DNA from 4 places in the Streptomyces lasalocidi genome. Region 3 is predicted to be linked to each of the others. Evidence: riboswitches for the same ligand, from Rfam matches in the RefSeq annotation. Region 3 holds a riboswitch; each other region holds the start of a gene.

Region 1 (2,192 bases), 1.0 Mb from region 3:
GGCTGCTGTCGAGCGCCCCGGTCGACTACGTCAAGTGGGACTTCAACCGCTGCTTCACCGACGCCGGCTGGCCCGGCGACCCGTACCCGCAGCGCCTGTGGGTGGACCACGTCCACGCGCTGTACGGCCTCCTCGACCGGCTGCGCGCGGCCCACCCGCACGTGGCCTTCGAGTCCTGCTCGGGCGGCGGCGGGCGCATCGACCTGGGGATCCTCGGTCGTACGGACCAGGTGTGGACCTCCGACAACACCGACCCGCTGGACCGGCTCGCCATCCAGCACGGCTTCAGCCAGCTCCACCCGGCGCGGGTCATGGCCGCGTGGGTCACCGACAGCCCGAACACCCAGCTCAACGGCCGGGTCAGCTCCCTGCGCTTCCGCTTCGTGAGCGCCATGGCCGGGGTGCTCGGGGTCGGCGGCGACCTCACCGGGTGGAGCGAGGAGGAGCTGGCCGAGGCTGCCGGATGGGTCGCCCTCTACAAGGAGATCCGGCCCGTGGTGCAGCACGGCGACCTCTACCGGCTGCGGCCCCCGGGCCTCGCGCAGGGCGGTCCGAGCGCCGTGCAGTACGTCCGCGGCGACGAGACGGTGGTACTCGCCTGGCTGGAGGCCCAGCGGTACGGCGAGCCGGTGCCGGCGGTGCGGCTGCGCGGACTCGACCCGACCGCGTCGTACGAATGCCGTGAAACGGGCGAAGTGCACCGGGGTGCGCTGCTGCTGCACCACGGATTGCGGACCGGGCTGCGCGGCGATCTGGATGCGACGGTTATACGCCTACGCCGTATCTAGGTCTTCTGTCCGAATTGGCGGTCTTCATTCCAACTCGCTGGGAAATGCGGAAAGGTGGGGCGGCGTCACGTGAGCATCGTCATATCCGTGACGGTGCGTCGTCCGTCATGTTCACGTAATGCTGGGATTCCGCGCGGGAATTGACGGAGGAAATGCTCTTTCCGTCGACGCTGGGTGACGGGGAATTCCGGAAAGGGATCAAGGGAAAAGCCCGGTCCGCGCAACCGGCGCTTGTTTCGGTGCGTCCGGGTCGCTTACGTTCCACACCAATCCGGACGGACGCCTAATCCTGCCGCCGTCCGGGGCCCGCACACCCACCCGTGCACGGCAGGAGCGGGGGACCCACAGGTACGACGCCTGTTCCGGTTCCCGGAACGGCTCGGGGTAAAGCCGTGTGCCCGCATACGGCCGGACATCTCCAGTCCGCACCCGACAGCTCACCTCGTAGGCGCCGGAGAGGAATTCGCCATGCCCGCGAAGGGTAAGCACCGCCGTCCGAAGATGCAGCGTTTCACCCGTTCCCTCGCCGTCGCCGGAACCGGCGGCGCCGCGCTCGCCCTCCCGCTGATGGGGGCCGCCGGTGCCCACGCCGCTCCGGCCCAGGCGGCCGCGCAGTCGGTCTCCGCCGCGCCGCAGCAGGCCGACGCGCACGAGAAGTCCGCCGCCCGGGCGACCTACACGGTCCGGGCCGGCGACTACCTGTCGAAGATCGCCGCCGAGCAGCACGTCTCCGGCGGCTGGCAGAAGCTGTACCAGGACAACCGCGAGGCCATCGGCGACAACCCGTCGCTGATCCACCCGGGTCTGAAGCTGTCCCTCGGCAAGAAGGCCGCGACCGGCACCTCGACCGCGTCGAAGTCCTCCGCCCCGAAGTCCTCCGCCCCGAAGTCCTCCGCGGCCAAGCCCCCGGCCCCCGCCGAGAAGCCGGCCGAGCAGAAGACGGCCACCCAGGCCGCCGAGAGCACCGGCAGCTCCTCCGGCTACACCCTCCCGGTCGCCGGCGCCACCATCGGCACCGCCTACCACACGGCCGGCAGCATGTGGTCCAGCGGCTACCACACCGGTGTCGACTTCGTCGTCCCGACCGGCACCTCTCTCAAGGCCGTCGCCGCGGGCACCGTCGTCTCGGCCGGCTGGGGAGGCGCGTACGGCAACCAGGTCGTCATCAAGTTGAACGACGGCTACTACGCCCAGTACGCCCACCTCTCGCAGCTCTCCGTCTCGGCCGGCCAGACCGTGACCGAGGGCCAGCAGATCGGCCTGTCCGGTGCCACCGGCAACGTGACCGGCCCGCACCTGCACTTCGAGATCCGCACCACGCCGGACTACGGCTCCGACGTGGACCCGGTCGCCTACCTGCGCGCCCACGGCGTCACCGTCGGCTGACCCTCCGGGTCACAGCAC
Region 2 (2,192 bases), 1.1 Mb from region 3:
CGCCCCCGACCCCGACCCTGATGCCGCCCCCGACCCGGACCTGGACCCGGACGCGCTCTCCTGCTGGGCCGCCCGCGCCGCGGCCTGCTGCTTCGCCAGCGCGGCCGCCTGGCGTGCGGCCTCCTCCTGCTTGCGCTTCTCGATCGCGGCGAGCCGCGCCTTCTCCTGCGCCGTCAGCTGCGCCAGCAGCTCGCGCGCGGCCGTGAGCTTCTGCTGGACGGTGGCCTTGGCGGTCCGCAGGTCGCTCTGCGTGTCGGAGAGCGTCCGCAGGCTCTGCGAGGCCTCCTGGCGCTTCTTCATCGTGGCCGCCTGCTCGGTCACGTAGTCGTCGACCGCGCTCTTCTGCCGTTCGGTCATCCGCCCCATGAGCTGGGTCTGGTCGAAGTAGTCCTGCGGGGTGTCGGCGAGCAGGAACGTCGCCGTGCCGGGGGTGGTGGCGCCGGTGCGGTACTGGGCGGCGGCGAAGGTGCCCAGGTCCTCGCGCGCGGTGTTGAGCTCCTGGGTGCGCCGGGCGACGTCGTCGAGGAGGCCGTCGACGCGCCGGCGCTGGGTGGCGGTCTGCTCCTTGGCGGCGTTGTACTTCTCGGTCGCCGACTCCGCCTGGCGGTACAGGTCGTCGACCTTCTTCTCGACCTCTTCCAGACTGGGCCTGCCGTCGTCGGCGGGCGCGGCGTGCGCCGTCTGGGAGAGCAGGGCCACCGAGGTGAGGGCGGCGGTGGCGAGGACGGGCGGGCGTATCCCGGCCACCCGTGGTCCCGCGGAGCGGGGCTTGCGGTGCTGCGACGCCAAGGGAGGCGACTCCTTCCACGGTCCGCCTACCGGGTTAGCTGTCGGGTTCGGGCGGTCGGTCGGAAGGGTTGCCCTACGGCCGTGTCCCCCCGCGGGAGGACGGGCCGATTCACCCCAAGGATCTCGGTGGGTCCCCGGCTCCGGCTGCCGTCGGGGGCGGGCCGGACTCGGCGGAGGCCGCGCGGCCCGGCGACGTTCGCCGGTGGGTGTCGTACGGCCTGCCGGAACGGTAGCCAACGCGTGGGGCGCCTGGGAAGGTTGACGGGTGATATGCCCGATACATTTTCGTGACCTCGGCGTGTCCGGATCTGCACCGGAGCACAGTGTGTCGCGAAGGGCGCGGAGCGTCACGACTGCCCAGTTTCCGGGAGGGCGACCGGGGTGTCAGTGGGGCCCCCTAGACTCGTAGAGCGATGAGCAGCCTCTTTGACGACAGCTTCCTGGCGAACCTCCAGGCCCCGCGGGGCCACGAGGAGGAACCTCCGCCGCCCCCCGAGGACGATCACCTGCCGGAACCGCTTCCGGACGATCTGTTCGCCGGGAAGTTCGACGCGCCCCCGGACCGGGAGACCCACTACCGCGACGGCGCCCCGCGCCCGGTGCTCGACCCGGCGGCGCTCCTGGACGGGCTGAACGACAACCAGCGCGCCGCGGTCGTGCACGCCGGCACGCCCCTGCTCATCGTCGCCGGCGCCGGCTCCGGCAAGACCCGCGTGCTCACCCACCGCATCGCCCACCTGCTCGCCGAGCGCGACGTCCACCCGGGCCAGATCCTCGCGATCACCTTCACCAACAAGGCCGCGGGCGAGATGAAGGAGCGCGTCGAGCAGCTGGTCGGCCCGCGCGCGAACGCGATGTGGGTCATGACCTTCCACAGCGCGTGCGTGCGCATCCTGCGCCGCGAGAGCAAGAAGCTCGGCTTCACCTCGTCCTTCTCGATCTACGACGCCGCCGACTCCAAGCGCCTGATGGCGCTGGTCTGCCGTGACCTGGACCTCGACCCCAAGCGCTTCCCGCCCAAGTCCTTCAGCGCCAAGATCAGCAACCTCAAGAACGAGCTGATCGACGAGGAGGACTTCGCCGCCCAGGCCACCGACGGCTTCGAGAAGACCCTCGCCCAGGCCTACGCCCTGTACCAGTCGCGGCTGCGCGAGGCGAACGCCCTCGACTTCGACGACCTGATCATGACGACGGTCAACCTGCTGCGCGCCTTCCCGGACGTCGCCGAGCACTACCGCCGCCGCTTCCGGCACGTGATGGTCGACGAGTACCAGGACACCAACCACGCCCAGTACGCCCTGGTGCGCGAGCTGGTCGGCAGCAGCGAGCACGCCGTGGACGTGCCGCCCGAGGCCGTGGTCCCGCCCGCCGAGCTGTGTGTCGTGGGCGACGCCGACCAGTCG
Region 3 (2,192 bases):
TCGATGGTGGACGTGTGCTCAGCGACTCTAATGCAAACGGCCGCAATTTCCGACGCCGGTCCGGAATCCAGGGATATTTTTTGGACAGCGGGGCGGGAGAAACGCGAAAGCCCCGGCTCGGGGAGCCGGGGCCGCAGCGTCTTAGCCGGGTGGTGTCAGACGTCCACGCCGTGCTTGCGCAGGTAGGCGATCGGGTCGATGTCCGAGCCGTACTCGGCCGTGGTGCGCGCCTCGAAGTGCAGGTGCGGGCCGGTCGCGTTGCCGGTCGCGCCCGAGAGGCCGATCTGCTGGCCGGGGACGACCGTCTGGCCGACGGAGACGGCCACGGACGACAGGTGCCCGTACTGGGTGTACACGCCGTCGCTCATGCGGATCACGACCTGGTTGCCGTACGCGCCGCCCCAGCCGGCCTCGACGACCGTGCCGAGGCCGACCGCGTGCACGGCGGTGCCGCTCGCGGCGTGGAAGTCGATGCCGGTGTGGGTGCCGGAGGACCACAGCGAGCCTCCGGTGCGGTACCCGGTGGACACGTAGGAGTGCGCGATCGGCGTCACGAACATGTTGAGCCGCTTGCGCTCGGCCTCGCGGGCGGCGCGGGCCCGGGCCTCGCGCTCCTGCTTCGCCTTCTCGACCGCCCGCTGGCGAGCGGCCTCCGCGGCGGCCTTCTCCGCGGCCGCCTGCTTCTGCGCGGCGGCCTGGTCGTCGACCTGCTGGGCGACCGAGTCGTTCACGGTGAGGACGGGGATGAGCCCGGTCTGCTCGACGGTGGGCTCGGCGGCCAGGGCCGGGGAGGCCACGGTGGCCAGGACGCCGGTGGTGGTGAGTGCCGCGACGCCCGCCGCGCGGGCGGTGGTGCGCTGGAGACGGCCGGGTCGACGGTGCTTACCCGTGGCGCAGCTGAACGCCATGTAGTGGTGCGTTCCTTTCCTTCCCTCTCGCCTACCGGGTTAGCTGACGGGTTCGGAGCAGGAAGGTCTCCTACGGGCCCCCTCGCGACACGCGCGGGCGCCCGATTCACCCCAGGGACTGGATGGGTCCCCGGCTCCCCTGGCTCGCGCCGTACGGGGACTCGGCGATGACTGTCCGGTGCCGCGGATGCGGCGCACTGCCTGACGGACAGCCCGGATGAACTTAGAAGGGCTCGCCCCCGATTCCCAAACGGAACCGGGCTTTTGTAGCGCATCCCACAGCGCAGAGCGGCAACCACTCGCCCAATTCGGACACGCAGGGGCCCTGGTGACGCTTCCGTCGCCCAGGACCCCTGTGGTGCACGCGGTGTTGACGCGGCTCGGTCGGCCTACTCGGCCTACTCGGCCGCGACCACGGTCACCTCGCCGATGCCCAGCGCCTCGACGGGCTCCTTGATCGTGGCGGCGTCACCGACGAGGACCGTCACCAGGCGGTCCACCGGGAAGGCGTTGACGACGGCCGCGGTGGCCTCGACCGTGCCGGTGGCGGCGAGCTGCTGGTAGAGCGTGGCCTGGTAGTCGTCGGGCAGGTGCTGCTCGACCTGGTCGGCCAGCGTGCCGGCGACCGCCGCGGCGGTCTCGTACTTCAGCGGCGCCACCCCGACGAGGTTCTGCACGGCGACGTCGCGCTCGGCGTCGGTCAGGCCCTCCTCGGCGAGCCTGCGCAGCACCTTCCACAGGTCGTCCAGCGCGGGACCGGTGTTGGGCGTGTCGACGGAACCGCTGATGGCGAGCATCGAGGCGCCCGACCCGTCCGGCGCGGAACGCAGCACCTGGCCGAACGCCCGTACGCCGTACGTGTAGCCCTTCTCCTCGCGCAGGACGCGGTCCAGGCGGGAGGTGAGGGTGCCGCCGAGGCAGTACGTGCCGAGCACCTGCGCCGGCCACACGCGGTCGTGCCGGTCGGGACCGATCCGGCCGATGAGCAGCTGCGTCTGGACGGCGCCGGGCCGGTCCACGATCACCACGCGCCCGGTGTCGTCGGCGGTCACCGGCGGCACGGGACGCGGCTGCGCGGCGGAGCCGGTCCAGGCGCCCAGGGTGTCGCCGAGCAGCGCGGTCAGGTCGACGCCGGTGAGGTCGCCGACGACGACGGCGGTCGCCGTGGCGGGGCGGACGTGCCGCTCGTAGAAGGCGCGCACGGCCGCGGCGTCGATCGCCCCCACCGTCTCCGCGGTGCCCTGGCGCGGGCGCGACATGCGGGCCGTCGCCGGGAACAGCTGC
Region 4 (2,192 bases), 2.5 Mb from region 3:
TGGCCCAGAAGGTCCTCGCCGACCAGGGCGTCGGCGCCTGGGGAACCTGCGGCCTGACGTCGGGGCTCACCCAGCAGAACGGCGCGCTGGGCGTGGACACCGGCGTGGCAGGCGACGCGTCGCAGGCACCGCTTCCCGGCGGGCTGTCCGACTCCTCCAAGGAGACCACGGACGCCACCGGTTCGGGTGATTCGTCCGACTCGTCCGGGTCGGCGTCCTCCACCCCGACCGGCGACACGGGCGCCACCCCGTCCGACTCCGCCTCTTCCGGCCCCTCTTCGCCCGCTTCGTCCGTTCCGTCGGACACGTCCACGGTGCCGGGTGCGTCCACGGGTGCGGACAAGGGTGGCGCCGCCGCGCAGGCGCCGGACAGCTCACCCACGGGCAGCCCGTATGCGGACGTTCCGGACAAGTCCGAGCAGGGCGTGGGGTCCTGGAGCCTCGTCGACACCGGTGCCGCGGCCGACACGACCGACAGCGCGCCCGTCACGGCGTCCGGCACCGGCAAGCACCGTGGCGGCAGTGCCGAGGAGGCCCCGGCCGAGGACGGCACCAGCACCGCCTCCGTCGGCCGCCACGCGTCCCCCGCGGGCGAGGGCTACCTCGTCCACCCGGGTGACTCCCTCGAGTCCATCGCCGACTCCCTTGACCTCGCGGGCGGGTGGCGTGCGCTGTACGCGGCGAACAAGGACGTCATCGGCGCCGACCCGAGCAGTATCGTCCCCGGTCAGACCCTGTCTCTAGGGGCCGAATAGGGCGAAAAACCCCGGGAGTTCACGTCATGCTTCGCTATTGAATGTCCGGTTTGGCGAAAGTGTGGGATGAGTCTCAGAAGCCCTGATCGTCTTTGAAATTCCGTCGATCACCTGTCTACGGTCGAGATCGCTCGGCAACCCGAGCCCCGGCCGTCGCAACGCCGAATCCTGCCAGCGGCAGCCCGGGAACAGTCGTCGCGTCAAGCGCCGTAGGCAGGAGCGGGGGACCCAAGGTAAGTGCCGGGTCCGGTAGTTGAGAGGCCTTCGAGGCCGCCGACGCCGGGACCGGCTTGGGGTGGAGCCGCGCCGTCCGAGAGGGGGGTGCGGCCGGGCAACTCAACCGGCCCGAACCCGACAGCTCACCTCGCAGGCGTCGGTGAGGGGATCGATCCATGCTGTTTTCCGGCAAGGGCAAGCACCGTCGTCCGTCCAAGGCCACCCGCGCCGCCGCGCTCGCCGGCGTCACCGGTGTCGCCATCGCCGCACCGCTGATGGCGGCCGGCAACGCCTCCGCCGCCACCACCTCCGAGTGGGACGCCGTCGCCCAGTGCGAGTCGGGCGGCAACTGGTCCATCAACACCGGCAACGGGTACTACGGCGGCCTGCAGTTCTCGGCCTCCACCTGGGCCGCGTACGGCGGCACCGCCTACGCCTCCACCGCCGACCGCGCCAGCAAGTCCCAGCAGATCGAGATCGCCGAGAAGGTCCTCGCCTCCCAGGGCAAGGGCGCCTGGCCGGTCTGCGGCAAGGGTCTGTCGGGCGCCTCCACCGGCGGCTCCTCGAGCTCCTCCAGCAGCTCCTCCGGCTCCAACTCCTCGAACAGCGGCTCGAGCTCCACCTCGACCCGCTCCAGCGAGGACCAGGCCGCCTCCCGCTCCAGCGAGCGCCCGGCCGCCTCGACGCAGAAGACGCAGAAGTCGCAGAAGACGGTCACCACCCCGACCGGCAAGAAGGTCAAGAAGGGTGACGGCGAGTACAAGGTGGTCGCGGGCGACACCCTCAGCACCATCGCCGCGAAGCACCACGTCCAGGGCGGCTGGGAGAAGCTGTTCCAGCTGAACAAGGACATCGTCGAGGACGCCGACCTCATCTACCCGGGCCAGCAGCTGCACCTGAAGTGACAGCCGGCTCGTGACCGAAGCACAGCGCCCTCACATCCGGGTCCTCCATGGTGGAGGCCCGTGAGGGTCCCCCGTCCCCACGGGCTCCCCGCCCCGGTGCGTTCTCCCCCGTACGCACCGGGGCGGGGTTTTTCGTGTCCTGGTTGCCGCACCGGGGTTTTGTTCAGTTCAGGAACAATTTACTCTCGGTTCTGTCCACGAGGTGGCCGATCGGCTGGCCGAAGCGCCGGAGCCGGTTAGGCTCATCTCGCAGAGCCACTGCGGTACTGCGTGTACCCGCGTCACATCCACGAAGGAGATGCTCGTGCCGTCCATC

Evidence for each region. A riboswitch is a leader RNA that binds a small molecule or an ion and turns the genes downstream of it on or off. The one in region 3 is predicted to bind cyclic di-AMP.
Region 1: linked by a shared signal. The riboswitch ahead of E4U91_RS30750 (M23 family metallopeptidase) and the one ahead of E4U91_RS26035 (M23 family metallopeptidase) in region 3 are both predicted to bind cyclic di-AMP.
Region 2: linked by a shared signal. The riboswitch ahead of E4U91_RS21120 (C40 family peptidase) and the one ahead of E4U91_RS26035 (M23 family metallopeptidase) in region 3 are both predicted to bind cyclic di-AMP.
Region 4: linked by a shared signal. The riboswitch ahead of E4U91_RS14355 (LysM peptidoglycan-binding domain-containing protein) and the one ahead of E4U91_RS26035 (M23 family metallopeptidase) in region 3 are both predicted to bind cyclic di-AMP.

The regions. Positions count from the first base shown of each region.
Region 1 covers NZ_SZNQ01000001.1:6,815,936-6,818,127, forward strand. Annotated here, with positions in the region: gene E4U91_RS30745 (alpha-galactosidase) at 1-788, shown strand, start outside; cyclic di-AMP (ydaO/yuaA leader) riboswitch at 1,094-1,252, shown strand; gene E4U91_RS30750 (M23 family metallopeptidase) at 1,257-2,174, shown strand.
Region 2 covers NZ_SZNQ01000001.1:4,661,014-4,663,205, forward strand. Annotated here, with positions in the region: gene E4U91_RS21120 (C40 family peptidase) at 1-789, opposite strand, end outside; cyclic di-AMP (ydaO/yuaA leader) riboswitch at 797-972, opposite strand; gene pcrA (DNA helicase PcrA) at 1,203-2,192, shown strand, end outside.
Region 3 covers NZ_SZNQ01000001.1:5,774,877-5,777,068, reverse strand. Annotated here, with positions in the region: gene E4U91_RS26035 (M23 family metallopeptidase) at 156-908, opposite strand; cyclic di-AMP (ydaO/yuaA leader) riboswitch at 922-1,085, opposite strand; gene E4U91_RS26030 (M16 family metallopeptidase) at 1,307-2,192, opposite strand, start outside.
Region 4 covers NZ_SZNQ01000001.1:3,240,342-3,242,533, reverse strand. Annotated here, with positions in the region: gene E4U91_RS14360 (LysM peptidoglycan-binding domain-containing protein) at 1-755, shown strand, start outside; cyclic di-AMP (ydaO/yuaA leader) riboswitch at 951-1,143, shown strand; gene E4U91_RS14355 (LysM peptidoglycan-binding domain-containing protein) at 1,148-1,876, shown strand; gene eno (phosphopyruvate hydratase) at 2,175-2,192, shown strand, end outside.